DNA from 3 places in the Thioalkalivibrio sp. ARh3 genome. Region 1 is predicted to be linked to each of the others. Evidence: predicted binding sites of a transcription regulator. Region 1 holds the regulator's gene; each other region holds the start of a gene.
What was found. Region 1 encodes sigma-54, which starts transcription at its own class of promoters, with help from an activator protein. Its sites were predicted from a motif close to TGGCANGNTNCNTGCTT; they were not measured.
Positions count from the first base shown of each region.

Region 2: the regulator sigma-54 is predicted to act here: its motif matches at 1,937-1,953, upstream of flgB (flagellar basal body rod protein FlgB).
Region 3: the regulator sigma-54 is predicted to act here: its motif matches at 2,031-2,047, upstream of fliL (flagellar basal body-associated protein FliL).

Region 1 is NZ_KB897947.1:2,996-10,911, forward strand. Features, by position in the region: gene hprK (HPr(Ser) kinase/phosphatase) at 1-698, opposite strand, end outside; gene C995_RS0100030 (PTS sugar transporter subunit IIA) at 766-1,236, opposite strand; gene hpf (ribosome hibernation-promoting factor, HPF/YfiA family) at 1,241-1,579, opposite strand; gene C995_RS0100040 (RNA polymerase factor sigma-54) at 1,582-3,075, opposite strand; gene lptB (LPS export ABC transporter ATP-binding protein) at 3,149-3,910, opposite strand; gene lptA (lipopolysaccharide transport periplasmic protein LptA) at 3,928-4,452, opposite strand; gene lptC (LPS export ABC transporter periplasmic protein LptC) at 4,445-5,008, opposite strand; gene kdsC (3-deoxy-manno-octulosonate-8-phosphatase KdsC) at 5,005-5,544, opposite strand; gene C995_RS0100065 (KpsF/GutQ family sugar-phosphate isomerase) at 5,544-6,521, opposite strand; gene C995_RS0100070 (calcium/sodium antiporter) at 6,518-7,495, opposite strand; gene C995_RS0100075 (AEC family transporter) at 7,597-7,916, opposite strand, start outside.
Region 2 is NZ_KB897948.1:318,710-326,625, forward strand. Features, by position in the region: gene flgE (flagellar hook protein FlgE) at 1-282, opposite strand, end outside; gene C995_RS0106305 (flagellar hook assembly protein FlgD) at 308-979, opposite strand; gene flgC (flagellar basal body rod protein FlgC) at 994-1,413, opposite strand; gene flgB (flagellar basal body rod protein FlgB) at 1,450-1,860, opposite strand; gene C995_RS0106320 (protein-glutamate O-methyltransferase CheR) at 2,030-2,845, opposite strand; gene C995_RS0106325 (chemotaxis protein) at 3,117-4,046, opposite strand; gene flgA (flagellar basal body P-ring formation chaperone FlgA) at 4,290-5,024, shown strand; gene flgM (flagellar biosynthesis anti-sigma factor FlgM) at 5,160-5,474, shown strand; gene C995_RS0106340 (flagella synthesis protein FlgN) at 5,488-5,973, shown strand; gene C995_RS0106345 (flagellar brake protein) at 6,092-6,808, shown strand; tRNA gene C995_RS0106350 (tRNA-Pro) at 6,903-6,979, opposite strand; gene C995_RS0106355 (MerR family transcriptional regulator) at 7,022-7,378, opposite strand; gene C995_RS0106360 (integration host factor subunit alpha) at 7,362-7,661, opposite strand; gene pheT (phenylalanine--tRNA ligase subunit beta) at 7,666-7,916, opposite strand, start outside.
Region 3 is NZ_KB897949.1:141,698-149,613, forward strand. Features, by position in the region: gene fliN (flagellar motor switch protein FliN) at 1-471, opposite strand, end outside; gene fliM (flagellar motor switch protein FliM) at 484-1,458, opposite strand; gene fliL (flagellar basal body-associated protein FliL) at 1,467-1,958, opposite strand; gene C995_RS0107635 (flagellar hook-length control protein FliK) at 2,253-3,350, opposite strand; gene C995_RS0107640 (flagellar export protein FliJ) at 3,416-3,868, opposite strand; gene C995_RS0107645 (FliI/YscN family ATPase) at 3,870-5,246, opposite strand; gene C995_RS0107650 (FliH/SctL family protein) at 5,243-5,944, opposite strand; gene fliG (flagellar motor switch protein FliG) at 5,941-6,954, opposite strand; gene fliF (flagellar basal-body MS-ring/collar protein FliF) at 6,944-7,916, opposite strand, start outside.

The DNA.
Region 1 (7,916 bases):
ATCGCGGAGTCCCCGTACATGGCTCGGACGTTCAGCACCCCCAGCCCGCGCACCTCGAGCAGGTCCTGCAACAGGGCCGGGCAGTGTCCGCGCACGATATCCGGGGCAATGCGGGCGAACTCCGGTGCGTCGTCGGCAATCAGCCGGTGCCCACGCGAAATCAGTTCCAGCGCCACCTCGCTCTTGCCCACGCTGGAGGCCCCGCTGATCAGCACGCCGATCCCCAGGATCTCCATGAACACGCCATGGCGCACCTCGAAATGGGCCAGCCGCTGCTGCAGGAAGTAGCGCAACAGGGAAATGATCTCGTGACTGCTGGTAGAGGAGCACAGGATCAGCGGCAATTGCTCCTCGGGGACATGGGGCATCTCCGAGAACGGGCAGGTATCCTCGGCGAAGATCACCGCGGTCGTGCCCGTACGAGCCATCTCCAGGATCAGCTGCTCGCGTTGTGCATCGCTCAGCCGCGCGATATAGCGCGCCTCGAAATCGCCGATGACCTGGATGCGGTTCGGCCTTATCAGGTTGAGGTGTCCGGCCAGGGGCAGGTCGTCGCCATCACCGCCGACCAGATTGCGGTCGGGAGCGGCCTGCTCGCCGTGCACATAGCGCAGATCCAGACGATTGCCCATCGCCTGGATCAGGGCCTCAACAGTGATATCGCGCGCGATGCCGCCCTCCCCCAGTGCCTCGTTCATCCGTGAACCTCCGGAAGAGGTTGCGTCAGCTGTCGGGACAGAACAGACACGGTGGGGCGCCCCATGTTCAGGCGTCGCCGAAGGCCCGGGTCAGTTCACGCTCCATGACCTCCGCGTCACCGGCTCGCCGCAGGGAAGCGATATTGTCGGGCTGAGAAAGTCCGCGAGCCAGCTGCGCCAGAAGATCCAGGTGCTCGCTGGTCGCCGCCTCGGGCACCAGCAGCGCGATCAGGATGTCCACCGGCTCGTGATCCATGGCGTCGAAATCGACGCCCTGATCCAGTCGCAGGACTGCGACCCGGGGGGCATCGAGCTCGGCCAGACGCCCATGGGGGATGGCCACGCCGTGTCCCAGACCGGTGGAGCCAAGCTTCTCGCGGGCAGACAGGGCCTCGAAGATGGCCCCACTGGCCGGGCCGGCGGATTCCTCGCCGCCGACAGCCAGCAACTCGCCCAGGGTCTCGAGCGCCCGCTTCTGACTGGAACACTCGGGCTCCAGGCGAATACGGTCGCGGGTGATCAGCTCGGCAACGGTCATTACGCTACAGGGCCTGCTCGCGGTTGCGCTGGGCACCCTCGGCACGGTGGTGGTCCTTGACCTTTTCCTTGTGCTTGATCAACTGACGATCCACCTTGTCGATCAGGCCGTCAATCGCGGCGTACATGTCCTCGTGACTGGCTTCGGCATGAATGTGATTGCCGCTGACCTGGAGGTTTGCCTCCGCCTTGTTGTGCAGGTTCTGGTTCTTCTCGTGGGTCAGCACCACGTGCACGTCGATCACCTTGTCGAAGTGACGCTCCAGCTTCGCGAACTTTTCGTTCACGTAGTCGCGCAGGGCGTCGGTGATATCCACATGATGGCCGGTCAGGTTGATCTGCATGGTCAGGCTCCTTTTTGCTTGTTTCCACTCGGCATGCTCGCCATCTGCCGGCGTTCGCTGGAAGACGGGATATGCATGGCCTCGCGGTACTTGGCCACGGTGCGTCGGGCCACATTGATGCCCCGATCCGACAGGATCTGGGCCAGTTTTGCGTCGCTTAGAGGCTTGTTCGGCGTTTCGTCACCGATCAATTCCCGAATCATGGCACGGATTGCGGTCGCCGAGCATTCGCCGCCATCGGCGGTGCCAACATGACTGGAAAAGAAGTACTTGAACTCAAATACCCCGCGCGGGGTATGCATATATTTCTGCGTGGTCACCCGCGAGATGGTCGATTCGTGCATCTCCAGGGCCTCGGCGATGTCGCGCAGGATCAACGGCTGCATCGCGACCTCTCCATGCTCCAGAAAGCCCTGCTGTCGTTCCACGATGGCCTGGGCCACTCGCAGGAGGGTGTCGTTACGACTGTGCAGGCTCTTCAGGAACCAGCGTGCCTCCTGCAACTGATCGCGCATGAACGCGCTGTCACGGGCATCGGAGACCTGCCGCACCATACCCGCATAGAGATCGTTGATGCGAATGCGCGGCGCAATCTCCGGATTCAGGTCCACACGCCAGCCATCGCGGTCATGGCGGACGTAGACATCCGGCACGACGTATTCCGAACTGGGCTCGCTGATCTGGGCACCCGGACGCGGGTTGAGGGTGCGGATCAGGTCCAGCGCCCGCGCCAGCTCGTCCGGGTCGCGCACCCCGGACTGACGCTGCAGGGCCCGGTAGTCCCGCTTGGCCAGGCTCTCCATGCCATTTTCCAGGATGGCTCGAGCCGCGTCGCGCGCCGGGGCATCCGGCGCCAGATGGCCCAACTGGATCTCCAGGCACTCGCGCAGGTCCCGCGCGCCTACGCCCAGGGGATCGCACTGCTGAATCCAGTGCAGTACCGCCTCGACCTCGTCGACCCCCACGGGTTCGTCTTCGCCCTGACTGATCATCTCCGCCAGCGCCTCGAGCTCACCGTCCAGATAACCATCCGGAGTGATCGCGTCGATCAACGCCGCGCCGATCCGCTGGTCGCGCGGGGTCAGGTGGCTCAGATGCAACTGCCAGAGCAAGTGGTCCTGCAGGCCCTCGTCCTCGCCGTCGGAGGTATTCTCCAGCGGATCGCGGTCGTCCAGGCCGCGCGGACTCGGGGCGGGCTCGTAGATGTCGTCCCAGCGGCTGTCGGTACTCAGCTCCTCGGGGATCACGTCATCGCCGGCCGTGTCGGCCTGCATGCGATCCCCCTCGACCAACTCGCCCCCTTCCTCCGGACGCTCGGTCGGGGCTTCCTCGCCCTCGTCTTCCACCTGCTCGAGCATGGGGTTGCTTTCCAGCGCCTGCTGGATCTCCGCCTGCAACTCCAGCGTGGAAAGCTGCAGCAGGCGGATGGCCTGTTGCAGCTGCGGGGTCATCGTCAACGTCTGCCCCAGCTGCAGATTGAGCCCGGGCTTCAGCATCGCGGTTTCAGGTCCAAGGTGACCATCAGAATCATCTTAAAAGGAGTCGTAGGTCCATGTGCACCAAGGCGGTTCACAGCCGAAAGTTATCGCCAAGATACACCCGGCGCACCTGGGGGTCGTCCAGCAGTTCCTGCGGGGTACCCGCGCTCAGCATGCGACCCTCACTGAGAATATAGGCCCTGTCGCAGATTCTCAGGGTCTCGCGCACATTGTGATCGGAAATCAGCACGCCGATTCCACGTTCAGCCAGGTGCCCGATCACGGCCTGGATGTCGCCCACGGAAATCGGGTCCACGCCGGCGAACGGCTCGTCCAGGCAGATAAAGCGCGGATCACCGGCCAGCGCCCGGGCAATCTCCGCACGGCGACGCTCGCCCCCGGACAGGGCAATCCCCGGGCTGTGGCGCACCGTCTCCAGCTGGAACTCCTCGATCAGGGCATCGCCGATGCGACGACGCTCGTGGCGATCGAGCTCGCGCCGCAGCTCCAGTACCGCCTGCAGGTTGTCCCACACACTCAGCCGCCGGAAGATCGAGGCCTCCTGCGGCAGGTAGCCCAACCCGGCCCGGGCCCGCGCGTGAATCGGCGCCCGGGTGATGTCCCGGTCACCCAGCGTAATACGACCACGATTCGGTCGGATCAGGCCCACCAGGCTATAGAAACAGGTCGTCTTGCCCGCCCCGTTCGGGCCCAGCAGCCCCACCACCTCTCCCGGGGCCAGGTCGACATCGACACGATCCAGCACTGTACGCTTGCCATAGCGCTTGGTCAGTTCGCGCCCGGCCAGATACCCGGCCATTGGAGCCGGTTGGCCGCCGGCCGCCGCTGACATGCTGGAGTCCACCTCGGTCATTCGTCGTCTTCGCGGGGCTGAATCCTGATCCGCACACGCTCGTCATCGGTCTCGCCCCGCTCGGCCTCGATGATGTCGGTCTCCAGGTCGTAGACAATGCGCTTGCCACGCGCCTCCTCGGCCGCCGTGACCACATGCGCCTGATCGGTCAGGATCACCCGGTCCTCGTTCAGGAGGTAATCAATCCGCAGTGCGGTGGCGATGCGCATCTCGCCCGTCTCCGGATCCGGCGACTCGAGCCGCGCGGGCTCGCCGTGGGCCTCCATCTCGTAGGGGCGCCGGTCGCGGCTGCGCACATAGACCTTGTCCGCCTCCAGCGTCATGTCCCCACGGACCACCACCACATCGCCGGTATAGGTACTCACCCCCCGGCGGTCGTCCATCTCTGCGTGATCCGCTGTGATCTCCACGGGGAGGGGCTGCTGCTGGGCGATGACCGGCGAGATCAGCATCAGCAAGGCACTTCCCATCAACACGGGCCACGCGAGCCGAGCGAGCGGCGACCCACCACGTTCAGTCATCAGCGGCTTCCTCCTCGCCTGACTCGCTGTAGAGTGTGTACACGTCATGGAACAGCTCTATGGTATCCCCTCGCGAGTCCACGCGCAGACCCGTGCCCCGCTGGAAAAAGCCGGGCTGATCAAGCGTCGAGAACGCATCGGACGTGGCGATCATGATGTCGGTCGCCACCGTCACGTCGGCGGACTCGATCACCGTGCGCACGCGTTCGGCACGCTCGGGCTGCACCCCTCGCGTGGGGCCGATCAGGTCCAGGGTCTCGTCCATGGGCCGGTGCAGCGCCTCGGGCGCGGTCCAGTGCCATTCGATACCGCCGGCGTCAAAGATATCCAGATCGGGGTCGTCGATCAGCTGCGGTCCATCACGGCCAAACTCGCGCAGCCGCGTTCCGCGCAGGCGGTGGCTCAGTTCGCCATCCTCGCCGGTCGCGTGCAGCGTGAAGCCCTCGATCTCCAGCGTCACCTCGCCCTCCGGCTCATGCTCGCTGGCAGCAGCGCCGGTCACCAGCGCCGCCATCGGCACCAGGATCAGCGCCGCCAGTCCGGCCGCCCATTTCATCCGTCAACATACTCCGCGAACAGTGCCTCCAGGCGCCCCTGGGCTGCCAGCAGGCCCTCGCAGACCTCGCGCACCGCGCCGCGCCCGCCAGGGGCCTGCGTGACCCAGTCGGCATGCCGCACTACCAGCGGGTGGGAATCCGCCACCGCGATGCCAAGGCCCACGCGGCGCATCGCCGGCAGATCGACGATGTCGTCGCCCACAAAGGCCGCCGCCTCGGGCGCATGCCCGGTCTGCTCCAGCAACTCGTGCAGTGCAGCCCCCTTGTCGCGCCGTCCCTGCACCAGATGCTGCACGCCGAGATCCCGCATGCGGTGCTCGACCACCCCGGAGGTGCGGCCGGTCAGGATCGCGACCTCCAGCCCCCCGTCCAGTGCCAGGCGGATGCCGTGCCCGTCGCGCGAGTGAAAGGCCTTGTACTGCTCGCCGGCATCCCCCATGAACAGGCTGCCATCGGTCAGCACGCCATCGACATCCAGGATCAGCAGGCGCACGGCCCCCTGGCGGTGGCGCAGCGTCTCGTCGTGACGGTCCATCAGGCCACCCCCGCGCGCAGCAGGTCGTGCATGTTCAAGACGCCAACCAGTCGCTGGTCGTCATCCACCACCGGCAGCGCGTTGATGCGCTTGCTCTCCATGGTCTCCAGCGCCTCCACCGCCAGCCACTGCGGGCGGGCGGCATGCCCACCCCGCGTCATCACTTGGCCGATGGTCAGGGCCTCCAGACTTTCGCCACGATCCAGCGTGCGCCGGAGGTCGCCATCGGTAAACACGCCCAGGATATGCGCCTCGGGATCGGCGACGATCACCAGCCCCAGCCCCTTGCGTGTAATCTCGAACAGGGCGTCCTTCAGCGGGGCCTCCGGCGCCACGCGGGGGATCGCATCACCCGTGTGCATGATGTCCGCGACATGCACCAGCAGGCGCCGCCCCAGTCGGCCACCGGGATGCGAACGGGCAAAATCGTCCGCGGTGAAGCCGCGCGCATCCAGCACCGCAATCGCAAGGGCATCGCTCATCGCCAGTGCGGCCGTGGTGCTGGAGGTCGGGGCCAGGCCCAGCGGGCAGGCCTCGCGCTCGACCGAGACATCCAGGTGCACGGTGGCGTCCTGCCCTAGGCGCGACCCCGAATTGCCAGTCAGCGCGATCAGCGGTACATCCAGCCGCCGGATCAGCGGCAGGATGGTCAGCAGCTCGTCGGTCTCGCCGGAATTGGACAGCGCGATCACCACGTCGTCGCGGGTGATCATGCCGAGATCGCCGTGGCTGGCCTCGCCGGGGTGGACGAAAAACGCCGGCGTCCCAGTGGAGGCCAGGGTCGCCGCCAGCTTGGAGCCGATATGGCCGGACTTGCCCATGCCGGTCACCACGACCCGGCCGCGGCACTCGAGGATGTGGCGACAGGCCTCCAGGAACGCATCGTCCACGCGGTCGGCCAGCCGCCGCACGGCCTCGGCCTCGTTGTTCAGGACCGCCAGGGCCAGCTTGCGGGTGGTATCAGGATTGAAATTCATGCGGTTGCCGTCATTCCGAGATGGACAAGGTAGCCCGCGAACACCGCGAGCAGAAGCCCCCCCTGCCAGCGCCGCAGCTGGCTGCCACGCGCCAGGGCAAATACGAACAGCGCGGCGGTCATGCCGAGCATGACCGGGTAGTCGCGTACCAGCACCTCGGGCTCGATCGCCAGCGGCGCGATCAGCGCGGGAACTGCCAGCACGGCCAGCAGGTTGAACAGATTGGAACCGATCACGTTGCCGATCGCCAATCCCGCCTCGCGGCGGAAGGCCGCCACCAGGGAAGTCGCCAGTTCCGGCAGGCTGGTCCCGATCGCCACGATGGTCAGGCCGATCACCAGGTCACTGATGTCCAGCTGCTCCGCGATTCCCACCGCACCCCAGACCACTAGCTGGCTGCTGGCAATCAGCAGCGCCAGGCCAAGGCTCAGCCAGGCCAGCGCGCGGCCGGTACTGGTGGTCGCCGGTATGGCCTCGACCATGCCGCGAACCTCCTCGGGTGCCTCGGCCGGGTCCAGCGCCTGTGCGCGCCGCGCGATATGGATCACCCAGGCGGTCACCAGCAGCAGCCCCGCAATCAGGATCCCGCCTTCCAGACGGCCGAGCTCGCCATCCAGCAGCAGAAACAGGACCGCCAGACTCACCACCATCAGGATCGGCAGCTCGCGGCGCACCAGGCCGCGCCCAATCGCCAGCGGCGCCACCAGCGCCGCCATCGCCAGCACCAGCCCGATGTTCGCGATATTCGAGCCGATTGCGTTACCCACTGCGAGGCCTGGGTTGCCCTGCAGGGTCGCCAGGACCGACACGACGATCTCCGGCGCCGAGGTCCCGAAGGCGACGATCGTCAGCCCGACCAGCAGCGCGCTCACCCCCACGCTGCGCGCGAACGCCGAGGCACCGAACACGAAGCGGTCGGCACTCCAGGTCAGCAGGACCAGACCGCCAAGGACCGCGACAACGGGGAGGAGCATCAGCGGGTGCCGGGACCGAAGGTGGGTGGCGCGGGGTGTCTTTTCACCCGCCCATTGTAGCCGATCGCTGCAAGCGACCGCCGGAGCCGACCCGCGCGCTATCAGCCCCCCGGAACCAGATACCCGGCGATGGCGAACCACAGCGGGAGGGTCAGCAGCGACAACGCCGTCGTCAGCGTGACCGCGGCCGCATACAGGCCGGTATCGAGCCGGAAGCGGTCACAGAACACGAGCCCCAGCACCATCGCCGGCATCGCCGCCTCGAGCACCGAACCGACCCCGGGCACACCCTCCAGCCCGACCCACCAGACCAGGCCCAGCGCGAACAGGGGTGCGATCAGCAACTGAATGACGGAGACCATCACCAGGGGTCGCAGATCGCGGCCGCGGAAACGATCGAACACCAGCGCCAGTCCCAGCG
Region 2 (7,916 bases), on a different contig from region 1:
ATCGCTGACCATAAAAAAGCCCTCGCCATCGATCGCGAGGTCCAGGCCGTTCTCGGTGAACTCCATGCGTCCCTGCGAGAACTGCTGGGATACATCCAGCAACCGCGAGCCGCCGCCGGTCGCGGTCTGACTGACGCCACCAAAACTCTGGGCGAAGACATCACCAAACTCCGCGCGCGAGCGCTTGAAGCCCGTAGTGCCGGCATTCGAGACGTTGTTGCCGGTGGTCTGCAGGTCGGCCTGTGCCGAGTTCAGTCCGCTCAATCCGATATTGAAGGGCATACTGGTCTACCTCCGTTAGAGTCCGTCAGCTGCTGATGCGCCGGACATCCGAGAAATTGATCTCGCCAAGGCCACGGACCATCAGGCCCAGGCTGGAATCGTCACCTACCGAAACGCTCTCGACGCGGGCGTCGAGGAACACATCCACTGCTTCATTGCCGGAACCGCTCTGGGCCGACGCCCGGAATTCATATACGCCCGGGGCCGCCGGCGTCCCGTCATCGCGCAGGCCATCCCAGGTGAACTCCTGCAACCCCTCGCTGGCCGAGCCCAGGTTCATGCTGCGGATACGCTCGCCCGTCGGGCTGTACACCTCGACCTGCAACTGGCCGGTCGACTGTTCCAGATCCACCGCGCCACGCACCGCGCCATCCGCCCCGAGTTCGCCGAATTCCGTCGGGACCAACACGTCCTTCCCGACCAGGGAGGCTGCCTGCAGGGTCTGGCTCTGCCCCATGGACTGCGCCAGTTGCTCGAACGACTTGGACAGCTCCTCGATCCCGGTCACCGTCGAGAACTGCGCCATCTGGCCGATGAATTCGCCGTTCTCCATCGGTTCGAACGGATCCTGGTTCTGCAGCTGGGTCGTCATCAGCTTGAGGAAGTCGGACTGCCCCAGGCGGTCATCGGCCCCCTCGTCCTTCTGGGGACGAGACAGCCCCAGGCGGTCCAGCATGTCGGGTGAAATCTGTGTCATGTACGAACTCCGCTTTAGCCCTGGCCGATCTGCAGCGTGCGCTGCAGCAGCTGGCGCGAGGTCTCCATTACCTCGACGTTCGCTTCATAGTTGCGCGAGGCCGACATCATGTTGGCCATCTCCTCGACGACGCTGATCGCGGGCCGGAAGATGTAGCCATCTTCGTTGGCCTGCGGGTGGTTCGGTTCGTAGTGCGGCTGCGGCGGCGCCTGCGATTCGTCAATGCCCGCCACCCGCACGCCGTTGGAGGCACCATTCGGGTCGGCCTGATTCATCACCGTCTGGAACAGCACCTGCTTCGACCGGTAGGCCTCGTCGGGGCTGCTCGCCACGGTATTGGCATTGGCGAGATTCGACGCGACGGTGTTCAGTCGCACCGACTGCGCGCTCAGCGCCGAGGCCGAGGTGTTGAACAGCTTGAACAGATCACTCACGAAATCACTCTCCCGTAGCCATCAACGACGGCCCTACTAGCGCTCGCCCCGCAGGGCATCACGGATGCCGGAAACCCGGCGGTTCAGGAACTCGAGGCTGCTCTGGTACTGCAGGGAGTTTTCGGCAAAGGCCGCGCGCTCGAGTTGCGGGTCCACGGTGTTGCCATCCAGCGACGGCTGCGACGGCACGCGATAAAGCGTCTCCATCGATCCGTTGGCACTACCCGCACCGCCGGAGCCGATGTGGCCCTGATGCGTGCTCGCCATCGGCATGTTGCCGCCCTCGCCGGCAGCCGCCTGCAGCACCGAGCGAAAGTCGATATCGCGCGCCTTGTAGTTCGGCGTATCGGAATTCGCGATATTCGAGGCCAGCAGCTCCATCCGCTTCGCACGGACGTTCACCGCCTCCGGCAGGATGCCCATCGCCTTGTCGAGAGAAAGACTCATCCGTCGTACCCCGTCCGCCTGTGGCGCACTTCAGGTTCCTCGGGACGAAACCGCTTCGCCCCGCACGACAGGGACGAAGCAATTGGTGTGCCACTATGGGCTGATGGATGTCTGGAGAGGGGTGCCGCGGTCGTGGGGGACGACCGGGTGGCGCAGCGCCAAAGGCGCGTCAGCCCTTCAGGCGAAGGACCGAGCCGTACTCGGTGCGCACCGTTTCGAAGGCCTGGGTGTAGGGGCCCGCGGTCTCGGAAGCGCCAAGAAACAGATAGCCACCGGGATTCATCTGGCGGGCGATTCCGTCAAGAACCTGGCGCTTGGTCTCGGCGGAGAAGTAGATCAACACGTTGCGGCAGAACACGATGTCGAACTTTCCCAGGGCCGCGTAGCTGTCGATCAGGTTGAGTTTCTGGAAACGGCAGCGGCGCTGGATCTCCGGACGTACGCGGTGCCCATCGGCCACGGTCTCGAAAAAGCGGGCGCGGCGCGCTTCGCTCAGGCCGCGCACGATGCTCAGCCCGTCGTAGACCGCGCGCCGGGCATCGTCCAGGATCTTCTCCGACAGGTCCGTACCCACGATCGACACCGGCACCACCCGCCTGGGCCTCGACTCTTCCCACTCGGACACCACCATGGAGATGCTGTAGGCCTCCTGCCCGCTGGAGCAGCCGGCCGACCAGACCTTGATCCCCGCGCCCTTCTCCGCGCGCTCCGGGAGCAGCACATGACGCAGGATCTCGAACGGGAAACCATCGCGGAACCAGGAGGTTTCGTTCGTCGTCATCGCGTCGATCACCCGCGTGCGCAGGCGCGGGTTTGGGGCCTGGCGCATCGCGTGCAGGAGCTCCGGGACGCTCTTGTAGCCGAACTCGTCCAGCAGCCGCGAAAGACGGCTCGACACGAGATACTGACGGCTGTCGCCCAGCACCAAGCCACAGCACTCGGAGAGGAAACGCGAGAACTCCTCGTAGTCGCGCGAATCGATCACGAAGTCATCCCTGAAGCTCGGAGATACGGACGAACAGGCACGTTGATGACGAATCCTTGACAGCGGGGCCCAAGAATCCAACCGGGGCACGACCGCCCCCTGCTGGACGGGTGCAGTATACGTGCAACCGCGCGCCCGCTGACAGCATCACACCAGGTAATGGAGGCGGCGCGCGATGGCCGCCGGCGCTCACACGGCCGGCAATCCCCTTCCGCCCCCATGCCACAACGCTTGAATCTGCCGATTGACACAGGCCGCGGGGACACCGGTTTCAATCCTTGCGGGTCTGCTCAAGCACGGCTTCGGCCAGCTCATCGGGATTGAACTTGGACAGGAACGCATCCGCCCCTGCCCGCTTGACCATATCGGTATTGAACTCCCCGCTCAGAGAGGAGTGGAGCAACACCCTCAGGTCCTTCAGCCGGTCGTTCGTCCGAATCCGGGCCGTCAGGGTATAGCCATCCATCCGCGGCATCTCGATGTCCGAGATGACCATCTCCACCACATCGCCCACATTGCCGGCCTCGGCCTGCTCTTCAAGATAGTCCAGTGCCTCGCGACCATCCTTGAAGACCAGGTATTCCCAGCCAAGACCCTTGATGGCACCCTCGATCTGCTTGCGGGCGACCAGCGAGTCATCGACGATCACGATCTTGCGCTTCCCGATCCGCTCGCGCTCTTCGTCGGCCTCCGCGCGCACCGCGTCGGACACGTTAATGGGCAACGGATTGACGATCGACAGCACCCGTTCGACATCGATGATCTCGACCAGCTTGTCGTCGATCTCGGTCACGGCGACCAGGAAGGACTCGCGCCCGGTCCCCCGTGGTGGCGACTTTACGTCTTCCCAGTTGACGTTGACGATCCGGTCCACGGCCGAGACCCAGAAGCCCTGCACCGACCGGTTGAATTCGGTCACCACCACCTTGTGGTCGTCCGTTTCGCCCACGGCCGTGCGCAGCCCCATCGCGCGTGCAAGGTCAATGATGGGGACCGTCCCGCCTCGCAGGGTGGCCACACCCCGCACGACGCTCAGTGAACCGGGAATCTGCCGCAACGGTGGTGAAGGGATGACCTCGCGCACCTTGAACACGTTGATCCCGAAGGTCTGCGAGCTCCCCAGATGAAACAGGAGCAGCTCCATACGGTTCTGCCCCACCAGCTGGGTCCGTTGATTCACATCGTCAATGAATTGACTCATTGCCCTGCACTCCCCCTTCGCCCGGCGACTCGCCACCTCGACCCGCCGGACCCAGTGTGCACCCCCAGGACCGGCGCTGTCATGCCACAAACCGCCGCTGTATGCCGATTGCATGCGTTATTGACCCGGTAACGGCCACGCCCCGCCACTCTTGAGGATGCAACACTAACCGTCTGGCATGTTTTCTGCTTGTGTCTGCCCGAAAACCTCTCGATTATCGACGAGCCGGCGCGCACGCAGACCATGAATGAGCCATTTCTCCAACCCGTTGTTCGCTCCCGGTGGCTCGCGGCCGCGGCAGGGATCTTTCTGGCCCTGGGATCCATCCCCGCTCAGGCGGAGATCGAGGCGGTGGAGAACATCCGTCTGGCGGCCGAACGTTTCATCCATGACGAGCTCGACATCACACCGGGGGACGAAGCGGTGGAGGTCCAGATCGGTCGTCTGGACAATCGCCTGCGTCTCGCGCGCTGCAGCAAGGCCCTGGAGACGCAGTTCCCGCCCGGCGGACGTCGCGACGGCAATACAGCGGTCCAGGTGCAGTGCGAAGCACCCGTGAGCTGGTCGATCTATGTGCCGGTTACCGTCGAGCGCTATGCCGAAGTCCTGGTCGCGAACCGCAACCTGCGACGCCAGCACACGATCCTGCCGGGCGACCTGCGCACCAAGCGCATACAGACCTCGCGGCACGCCGGCAGCTATTTCGAGGACAAGGGTGAACTGGTGGGGCTTCAGACCCGACGCAACATCCGCCCGGGACAGATCCTCGGCCAGCAACACGTGACCCAGCGCGAGGTGGTCAGCCGCGGCCAGCGCGTCACCATACTGGCCGAGAACGGTTCGGTGGCGATCCGCATGCAGGGCGAGGCGCTGGAGAATGGCGTCCTCGGCGACCGCATCCGCGTGAAGAACAGCTCGTCGGGGCGCATCGTGGAAGGAGAGGTCCTGGAGTCCGGACATGTCCGCGTGGCCCTGTAGAATGGCGGAACATCGCCATGGATCGCCGCCACGAACTGTGAAGCGATTCGAAAATTCATACCTCAAGGGGCTACAGTTTCAGCCGGTGCTGCCGTAAACCTCTGCAGTAGAATTGCAAAAACAGGAAACCGAACCATGGATATCAAAGGCCCGAACAACCCCGGCCTGCGCCCGGACGGCAACACCTCGAGCGTAAAGGGCCGAGACGAGACCTCCCGGCCCGACGCAGGCGCCCAGGGCAACTCCTCGGCGCCGATACGCCAGGACGACTCCGTCACCCTGACCGGTGCGGCGCAGGCGATGAACGCCGCCTCCGGGGCCGCCAGCAACGCCCCGTTCGACGAGGCGCGGGTCGCCGAGTTGCGCGAAGCCATCTCCAACGGCGAGTACCCGGTGGACAACGAACAGCTGGCCGATCGCATGATCGAGCTGGAAAGCCTGTTGCGCTAATCGAGACCCGACAATGTCGCCCGAACAGCGCCACGCCTTTCTCCGCTCGCTGGAGGCCTCGATCCGACTGAGCCATCAGATGGAGGACATCCTGCTGCAGGAGACCCGCGCCGTGGAATCGCGCGCCCCCGAGACCCTGCGCGAGGTCGTGGCCCAGAAGCAGACGCTCCTGCAGGAGCTGGAGACCGAGAGCCGGCGACAGCGCGAAACCATCGAGGCCGCCGGTGAAACCTACACGCCCGAGGGACTCGCGCGGCTGTTCAGCCGGCTCGAGAGCGGCGCCGAGCTGGAGGACCACTGGCAGGCGCTGCGCCGTTCGGTGGAGCGCTGCAATACCCTCAACCAGGGCAACGCCCGACTCATCGATCGCGACCGGCGGCGCGTGGAGATGTCCATTCAGATCCTGCGCGGCGAGGAACCCGGACCGGCCCCCACCTATGACCCCTACGGCCGCACCCAGTCCGGCAGTCGCACTGGCCGGCGCATCACCCGCGCATGACCCGCGCGCATCCTCCGCGCGCCCCTTTCACTCCTCTCCCGCGCAAACGCGGGGCTGGCATTCCGGACAGCCGGGCAGTACCGTGCGGCTTGGCCCAATAACGACCACAACGCCACGCATGGACGAGACCGACTACACTGTCGACCGGCCGGAACGGATTGCCGGCATCCTCAAGGACCTGGACCACAAACTCACCCTCGTCAACGTCCGTCTCGACGACGACGGCCCGCTGTACAACTCCGCCCTGATCCGGCTTGATTCCGAGGGCCGCGAACTCTTCCTCGACGAACTCACGCCCGTTGAGGCCAATCGCCACGTCGAGATGGGCACCCGGATGCGGGTCTTCGCCAGCCTGCGCGGGGTCGCCGTGCGCTTTTCCACCGTCGTCTCGCGCACCGAGCGCGAGGACGCCGGGGTGCTCTACGTCTGCCCCTACCCCGAGACCCTGCAATATCTCCAGCGACGCGAGACCTTTCGCGTACATATCCCGATTAGTCAGCGCCCGCGCGTGGAATTGCAGTACGGCGAATGGGAAGAGCCCGGTATCGGCGATCTCGCCGACCTCTCGGCCGAGGGCATGTGCGTGGAGGTCCCACAGGAGTGGGTTGAGGCCCTCGAGATCGGGACCCCGATGCGCTTCGAGAACCTGCTGCTGCCGGATGTAGGGGAGCGCCTCGGCGGCGACCTGCGCCTGGCGAACCGCCGCCGCAGCCCGCGCGACGGGCATGTGTATGCAGGCTTTCAGATCACCGGGATGAACCAGTGGCTGGAACGGCAGCTCAACATTGCCCTGCTCCACTACCAGCGCGAGGCGCGACGACGGTCGATGGAGTAACAGCCCGGCCCCTCCATCTCAGCCCGGACACAAAAAAGGCCGCTCGATGCGGCCTTTTTATTTACCTGAAGAATAACCTTCAAGTGCTTGAATTTGGTCGGGACGGCAGGATTTGAACCTGCGACCCTCTGCACCCCATGCAGATGCGCTACCAGACTGCGCTACGCCCCGAAGCCGCGAATCATATCCGATTCCCCGCGCCCACGAAAGGCATCAGGCCCGTAGCACGCGCAGAACCGATTCCAGTTCCGAGATCGTATCCTGGATAATCTGGCGCGCCTGCTGGTGATCGCCCTTCGCCTCGTCGCCCGAGAGCTTCTGTCGTGCACCATTGATCGTATAGCCCTCTTCGTACAGCAGAGCCCGAATCTGGCGAATGAGGATCACGTCCTGGCGCTGGTAGTAGCGCCGATTGCCCCGCCGCTTGACCGGCTCGAGCATCGGGAATTCCTGTTCCCAGTAGCGCAGCACATGGGGCTTCACCTGACACAGCTCGGCCACCTCGCCAATGGTGAAGTAGCGTTTGCCCGGGATCGCGGGCAGTTCCTGGTGGTTACTCGCTTCCAGCATAGCTTTCGACCCTCTCGCGCAGCTTCTGGCCCGGGCGGAAGGTGACCACGCGGCGCGCGGAGACCGGGATCTCCTCGCCGGTCTTCGGATTGCGACCGGGGCGCTGGTTCTTGTCGCGGAGGATGAAGTTGCCGAAGCCCGAGAGCTTCACACCCTCGCCTTCTTCCAGCGACTGGCGCATCTCCTCGAAGAACATCTCGACGAATTCCTTGGCCTCACGCTTGTTGAGACCCAGTTCTTCGTTCAGCGTGGCGGCGAGATCCGCCTTCGTCACTGCTGCCATGGAATCACTGCCTCAGGGTTGCCTGGAAGCGAGCGTGGAGATGCTCGACGACCTTGTCGGTGACGCTTGCCACGTCCTGTTCGCCTAGGGTGCGATCAAAAGCCCGCAAAATCAAGCCCAAAGCGAGGCTCTTCTCGTCCGGATTCAACCCCTTGCCTCGGTAGACATCGAACATTCGGACATCCTGCACCAGATCCAGCTCCAGTTCCTCGATAGCACTCAGCACATCGCCGGCCGGAACGGTCTCCTTTACCA
Region 3 (7,916 bases), on a different contig from region 1:
GAGCTCCACCACCGAGCCCTGGTTCAGCTGCAGAAGGTTGCGGATCGGGATTCGGCTGCGCCCGATCTCCATCGAGATGGTGACCGGTACATCCAGCACCATCTGCAGATTGATGTCTTCGGCCGACATACCCGCCGAGGCCGCCAGCTCCTCCGGCTTCAGGGGCTCGGCGTCCGGGTCGGGCTTGTGCTTGCGCTCCCGCTTTTCCGCCCCGGTCAGCGCATCCATTGATTCGCCCCCAGCAGCGTTCGCCTGCGCCTCGTTCAGCAGTTCGTCGGGATCAGCCGTCTCTTCGCCGTCGGTCTCCTTCTGCTCGGCCAACGCTGCGGCCCACTCGTCCGCGAGGGCGTCCTGGTCTTCCTCGGGCGCATCGCCCTCGGCGCCTTCGGCTGTTTCCGTCGTCACATCGCCCTCCTCTTCGGAGGCCCGAGTTTCATCTTCTTTCTTCTGGTCGTCGTCGGTGTCTGCCATGGGTGCAGCCCTCTATCGCTTGATGATGCGATCCGTCACCTGGATCGCATTCATGCCGTCGGATACGCCGAACTTCCCGCGAAACAGCGGGATGTCTTCGACTTTCAAGGTCACGATCTCGGGGAGATCGATCGGGATGATGTCGCCCGGCTGAATGTCGAGCAGTTCCTGCACGGTCACTTCGGTCTCGGTCAGGATCGAGCTGATCTCGACCTCGGCATCCTGGATCTCTTCCTCCAGTGCCTTCATCCAGCGCTGATCCACGTCCGATCGGTCGGATTGCAGGCCGGTATCGAGCTGTTCACGGATGGGCTCGATCATCGAGTACGGCAACGTGAAATGCAGATTGCCGCCACCACCATCAAGCTCGATATGGAACTCGCTGATCACCACGATCTCGGTGGGCGACACGATGTTCGCGAACTGAGGGTTCACCTCCGAGTTCAGGAACTCGAAACGCAGATCCATCACCGGCTTCCAGGCCTTGGTCATGTCCTCGAAGGCACCCTCAAGGATGCCGTGGACCACCCGCATCTCCATCGGGGTGAAATCACGCCCCTCGATGCGGGTATAAAAGCGCCCGTCGCCGCCGAAGAAGTTGTCGACCAGGATGAACACGAGCTTCGGGTCGAACACGAAAAGCCCCGTCCCGTGCAACGGATGGGCCCGGACAAGGTTCAGGCTGGTGGGGACAAACAGGGAGTGCATGTACTCCGAGAATTTGGAGACCCGAGTCCCGACCACCGAGATCTCGGCCGACCGACGCAGCATGTTGAACAGACGGACCCGCAGATGTCGTGCAAACCGCTCGTTGATCATCTCCAGCGTGGGCATCCGCCCACGAACGATGCGATCCTGCGTGGCGAAGTTGAACTCCCGAGCCTGCCCGTCATTCGGAAACGGATCTTCCGTCTCGATATCGCCGTCATCGACGCCATGCAGGAGGGCGTCGATCTCGTCCTGACTGAGAATGTCCGTCTGCGCCATGGCGGGACCTACTGCATGACCAATTCGTTGAAACGCACCGCTTCCACATCGTGTGGCGCGTCCCGCTCCTCGAGAATCTGTGCAATGGCATCGCGCAGATCCTCCGCCAGGGACTCCTTGCCCTCGCGGGTATTCAGGTCGTCGTAGTGCATCTCACCAAGAAGCCCCAGCACGTCGTTGCGCACGGCCGGCATATGCCGCTCCAGCCCTTCGATCACCTCGGGGTCGGTCGTAACGACGCTCAGCTCGACCCGCAGATAGCGGATGCGGCCGGGCCCGTCGATATTCACCGTCATCGGCTCCAGCCCGTGGTAGTGGCGCTCGGCCGGGCCTTCCTCACTGGCCTCGTCCTCGTCCGCACCACTCGCCAGGAAGAACCACGCCGCGGCGCCCCCCGCGCCGGCGAACACCAGCACCAGCAGGATGACAAGCAGGATCAACCCCTTCTTGCCCTTCTTGCCGGCGCCCTCTTCCTCCAGTTCGACTTCCTTTTCCGCCATTTCCCGCCCTCGAAGTTCTCGCATCCGCCCATGCTGATGGCACAGGCTCACCCTGACTATTGCGTGATGTCATTGCAAAGCCGGTGCCAATATCATTTTTGTGCTTGAGTTCAGTGACTTACAAGACGGTCGATACGGACTGACGGGAATCCAGCGCGTTACCGGGGAAGGGAATCGTCAAGATTCAGCCGCGCCAGCCCCGGTAGAAGACGGGATCTTGGCGGGATGATGGAGCGGGCGGACCGTTACAGGACCGGCGGGCGGCCGGTCCCGGCCCCTGAAGAAAAGCAGCGCTCAGGCGAACAGATCGAGGCGACGGTTCAGGATGGACAGGGTGCTGTCCGCGCCCTGCTCGTCGTCGATCTCTGACTCGTCCGCGTCTTCCGCTGCCACGGCTCCGTCGGCCCGGGCCTGCTGGCCCTCACGCTCCTCGGCGGCCTGATCCGACACCGTGGCATCCTCGAGAGTGAGCCCGCTCTGGGCAAGGCTCTCGCGCAGGCGGGGCATCGCGGCCTCCAGTACCTCCCGGGTGACCGGATTGGTGCTGATGAACTGGACGGTCGCCCGATCACCGTCCACATTCAGGCGCACATCCAGCGTCCCCAGCTGCGGGGGGTGCAGCTTGATCTCGGTGCGCCCGCCCTGGGCACGCGCCAGCATGCGGATCTGGTCGCTCAGTTCGCGCTCCCCCCCGGGCTGCAGCAGGCGGGTCAGGTCCAGACGAACCGGGCTGCGCGAAGCCTCGCTGCCTTCCGCGGCCTGTACGTGCGCCGGCAGGATCCCGGCGAGGGGTTCGGCGCGGGCCTGCCCCCGCTGCGCATCACTCCCCTGGGCCATCCACTGCGCCAGCAGCTCGAGGACGTTCTCGCGCGACAACCGGCTGTTCGGGCCAAGCAGATCCGCGGCCGCTCCTGGCCCGTTTGCGTTGCCCTGTGCGGTCGCGTTCTGGCTGGATTCAAGGAACAGCCGCATGACCGCCGCGGGCAGTGGCTTGACCTCGCGTGCGCCGCCACCGTCTTCGCTCTGGCTTGTCCGCGCGACCGGCGCAGCAGGGCGATCATCCACTGCCGGCATCAGCGCGGCCAGCGGCAATTCCTTGCCGCCGGTGTCCATCTCGGCGGCAATCCCATCCTCGTCCATCAACGTCTGGAGACGGACCAGCATCGCCTCCAGGTCGAGCCCGTCGAGTTCCTCCTCGCCGACGCCCAGATCGGCCAGCAACGCCTCGAGCTGTGGCTGAAGGATGTCCAGGAAACTCTGCCCGTCAGCGGTCTTCAGCTCCTTCAGACCTTCCAGGCCCTCCAGGGCCTGCAGGTCTTTGAGGTCACCGCCGCCCCCCAGCAACTGCAGTAGCGGCATCATCCCCTGACCGGAATTGCTTGTCGCGATCATCAATGGATCCTCTGATTCATTGCCCGGCTCACACGGCCGGGCTGGGTATTACCCGTCTCTACTATTCAAGAACCTTGCCAGTCGCCACTCGGATCCTGCGTGCGGGCATGCACCTGCCGTGTCGCCCAAAGGTCCTGTTCGTGCTGACGCCTCCGGTCGGCCTCCCGTTGTTGTTCGGCAACGCGCCGCTCGAGCAGCTTCTCCAGAGACATCACGGCCCGGTGACGGAGCAGCCACTCCTGGCGCGCCTGCTCCGCTTGCGCCCCCGCGGCCTGGGCACGCAGGTCCTGCTGTTCCAGCGCGTGGCGCAGTTGATCCCGCATCCCGGAAAGCCACTTGAGTCGATTCGTATCGTCGGGTAGCGGCGCGCGCAGATACTCCAGCTGATAGCCCTCGAGCTGAGTCCGTTGAGCCTCCACCGCGTCCAGTTGTTGCAGTCGCGTCCCCAGCTGGCGGGTCGCCTCGCTTTCCTCGATGCGTCGCAGACGCAACAGACGCTCCAGCCGCCGAGAGTCCATATCAGGCGCCTCCGGTCAGCGCCAGCAGTTCGTCGCGCGCCTGATCAAACCCGATGGCCTCGTCGCGACCCTGACCAAGGTAGGCCTCGATCCGGTCATGCATGGCCACCGCTTCGTCCAGGTGCGGATCCGCACCCTTGCGGTAGGCCCCCACGGCGATCAGGTCGCGGTTGCGCATGTAGGTCGACGCGAGGTCGCGGAAGCGTCGGGCTGCCCGTTCGTGCTCCGGCGTGATCAGCGCGCTCATCACTCGCGAGACCGACGCCGACACGTCGATCGCGGGATAACGCCCGGTCTCCGCGATCTCGCGCGACAGGACCACGTGCCCGTCGAGGATCGCACGTGCCGCGTCCACGATCGGATCGTTCTGGTCATCCCCCTCGGCCAGCACCGTGTAGAACGCCGTGATCGAGCCACCGCCCACATCCCCGTTGCCGGCCCGCTCCACGAGCTGGGGCAGGCGCGCGAAGACCGACGCGGCATAGCCTTTCGAGGCCGGCGGCTCGCCGATCGCCATCGCGATCTCGCGCGCCCCCTGGGCAAAGCGCGTCAACGAATCCATCAACAGCAGTACATTGAGTCCTCGATCACGAAACGACTCGGCCACGGTCGTGGCCACCCAGGCACCATGCTGGCGCAGCAGCGGCGATTGGTCCGCCGGTACCGCCACCACCACGGTGCGCTGTCGAGACTCCTCGTCCAGGATCTCGTGGATGAACTCGTTGACCTCTCGCCCACGCTCCCCGATCAGCCCGACCACGATCACATCGGCATTGGTATTGCGGGTCATCATCCCGAGCAGGACACTCTTCCCGACGCCGGAACCGGCGAACAGGCCCAGACGCTGGCCCCGTCCGACCGACAGCAGCCCGTTGATCGAGCGAATGCCGACATCCAGCGGCTCCCGTACCGGCGCCCGCTGCAGAGGGTTGATCGGGCGCCCCGAAAGTGGGCTGTGATCACGCGCGCGCAATGGCCCCTTGCCGTCCAGCGGCTGGCCGTTGGCATCGATCACGCGCCCCAGCAGCGCGTCCCCGACCGGGATCTCGCGCTGGGCGTCGAGCGGCTCGATGCGCGCACCGGGCGTCAGGCCCGAGGCCAGCTCTTCCGGCATCAGGAACGTCCGGTCATTCTGGAACCCGACGACCTCGGCCGGAACGGCCATCCCGGTCTCGCCGTGGATCAGTGCGCGCCCCCCCATCGGCAGACGCAGGCCCTCGGCCTCGAAAGTCAGGCCCGTCAGCCGCGACAGCCGACCCTCGGACTGTGGCGGATGCACGCGTTCCAGCCGCCCACGCGACTGCTGCAGGCGATCCAGCAGCCCCGTAGTCAGTTGCTCCTGTCCGCGCTTGCGCAGGGAGTCGAGACGCGAACTCACGACTCCTCCTCCGATCCCGACCCATTCTCGGACGGCATCGAATCGGCAGGATCTACCAGTTCGCCCCAGACCGCCTCAACCGCCTGTTGCAGACGACGTTCAAGCGAGGCATCCACAGACGCGGCGCCGGCTTCGACGCGGCAGCCACCCCGCGCCAAGTTGGAGTCGGCGATCCAGTGCACCCGCGCATCCAGCGACTGCGCATAGTCGTCCAGCAGGGCGCGGTCCTCCGGGTGAACATGCACCCGCACCTCCTGGTGCCGCCCCGGGAGCTGCTCCAGGGCCTTGTGCAGTACCCGTTCGATCAGCTCGGGGCGGGTGGTGAGTTCGGCATTCAGGACCTTGCGGGCCAGTGCGACCGTCAGGGCCAGCAGTTCCGGCTCCAGCTGGTCAGTCGCCTCGGCGAGGGGGTCGGTCAGGCCACCGGCAAGGGACTCCAGGGTAGCGACTGTCTCGCGCAGCTTCTTGTCGGACTTCGCGCGGGCGGCCTTCTCGGCCTCCTGCTTTCCGATCTCGTGCCCCTCGGCGTAACCGACTTCGAATCCGTTCTGGCGCGCCTGCTCCTCGATCTCCTCGATCTCGGCAGCGGTAGGCAGCCGGCGTGGCGGACGCAGCCCTTCCTCGCCAATCTCCGGCGGCTCCCAAAGCGATGCATCGGGCTCTTCGAGCTGCGCCTGGGCAACCGGACGCGAGGTCACAACATCGCCTCGCTACCCTGTCCGCCGAGCACGATCTCCCCGTTCTCGGCCAGACGACGGGCCACCGCCAGGATCTCCTTCTGCGCCCCTTCGACCTCGCTGACGCGGACCGGGCCCTTGGCCTCCAGGTCCTCACGCAGCATCTCGGCCGCGCGCTTGGACATATTGCGGAAGATCTTGTCCTTGAGCTCCTCTTCGGCGCCTTTCATGGCCAGCACCAGCGAGTCCGTGGAGATCTCGCGCAGCAGCGTCTGAATACCGCGATCGTCGATGTCGACCAGGTTCTCGAACACGAACATCTCTTCTTCGATGCGGCCGCCCAGATCCGAATCGGACTCCTTGATCGTCTCCATGATCTCGGCCTCGCGAGAGCCCTCCATCAGGTTCATGATGTTGGCCGCTGTGCGCACCCCGCCCAGCATCGAGGTCTTGCTGGCGGCATTTCCCGAGAGCTGGCGATCGAGGATCTCGTCCAGTTCCTGCAGCGCCTGCGGCTGGATGCCATCCAGGGTGGCAATACGCATTACGATGTCGCTCTGCACCCGGGAAGGCAGATATTGCAGTGTGTCCGATGCCTGGTCGGAGTCCAGGTGCGACAGGACGATCGCGACGATCTGCGGATGTTCGTTACGCAGCATGTCGGCAATCGCGCGCGGATCCAGCCACTTCAGGGCATCGATCCCTTTGGAATTGCGCCCCAGCAGGATCCGGTCGATCACACCCGAGGCCTTCTCGCCCAGCGCGTTCTCCAGAACGCTGCGCACGTACTCGTCAGCACCCACGCCGAGCGCCGTCTGTTCCTGAACATGCGTGGAAAAATCGTGCAGCGCGGCGTCCACATCGGCGCGCGATATGCGCTCCATCGAGGCCATCGCGGTCCCGATCTTCTGGACCTCCTTCGGCCCCATGTGGCGCATGACCTCGGCGGCGGCATCCTCGCCGAGGCTCATCATGAACACCGCGGCGCGTTCCGCGCCATCCATCTTCTTGGCTTGCTTGTCAGCGGCCATCGTCACCCAACCAGGTCTTCATTACCTGTGCCACGCGCTTCGGGTCCTCGCGCACCATCTCGCGTACCGCCTCGAGGTCCATCTCCTGCTGATCCGGCCCCTTGGGCCCGGTCAGGGCGGCCACGGCCGACGGCGACCCGGCCGGCGCGCTGGCTCCATCGTCCTCGGACTGATCGGTCAGCGCCCGTTGCTGATCATCCCGCGTATCGCGCGGCGGCCGAGCCGTCAACTGCTTCAGTGCCGGGCGCACCACCGTCAGCAGCAGGATCAGCGCCAGCAGCAGGCCTGCGCCGATCTTGACCATCTCGAGGAACCATGCCTGCGACCAGAACGGCACCTCGTCCTCGACCATCTCCTCCACCGGTGCCTCGAACGGTGCGGTCACCACGTTCAGCGTATCGCCACGCGCCTCCGAGAATCCAACCGCCTCGCGTACCAGGGCCTCGATACGCTCGAGCTCCTCCGCGTCGCGGGCCACACTCTCGGTCGCGCCGTCTTCGCCCACCTGCTCGCGAAAGTCCACAACCACCGCGGTGGACACTCGGCGAATACCGCCCGGTGCCTCGCGGATATGATTGATGCGCCGATCCACCTCGTAGTTGCGGGTGACATTCGCGCTGCGATTGCTCGGCAACGGTGCCGGCGCCACCTCGCCCTCTGGATCTTCCACCGCGCCACCTTCCGGCGGCTGATTCGTCAGCGCCCCGGGGACCCCGGTCGGGCCGCCATCCATTCCGGTGCGCTCGTCCTCGCGCGTCTGCTCCGACCGCAGGGCAATGGTCTCCGGATCGTAGAGTTCCTCGGTGCGTTCCACCTGCGAGAAATCGATATCGGCGTTGACCTGAACGCGCACCTTGTCCGAGCCCACGATCGGTGCGAGCAGGTCATGGATGCGTTCCGCATAGCGCTGCTCGACCTCGCGCGAGTACGAGAGCCGGTCACTATTCCCCATGCCACCGCGA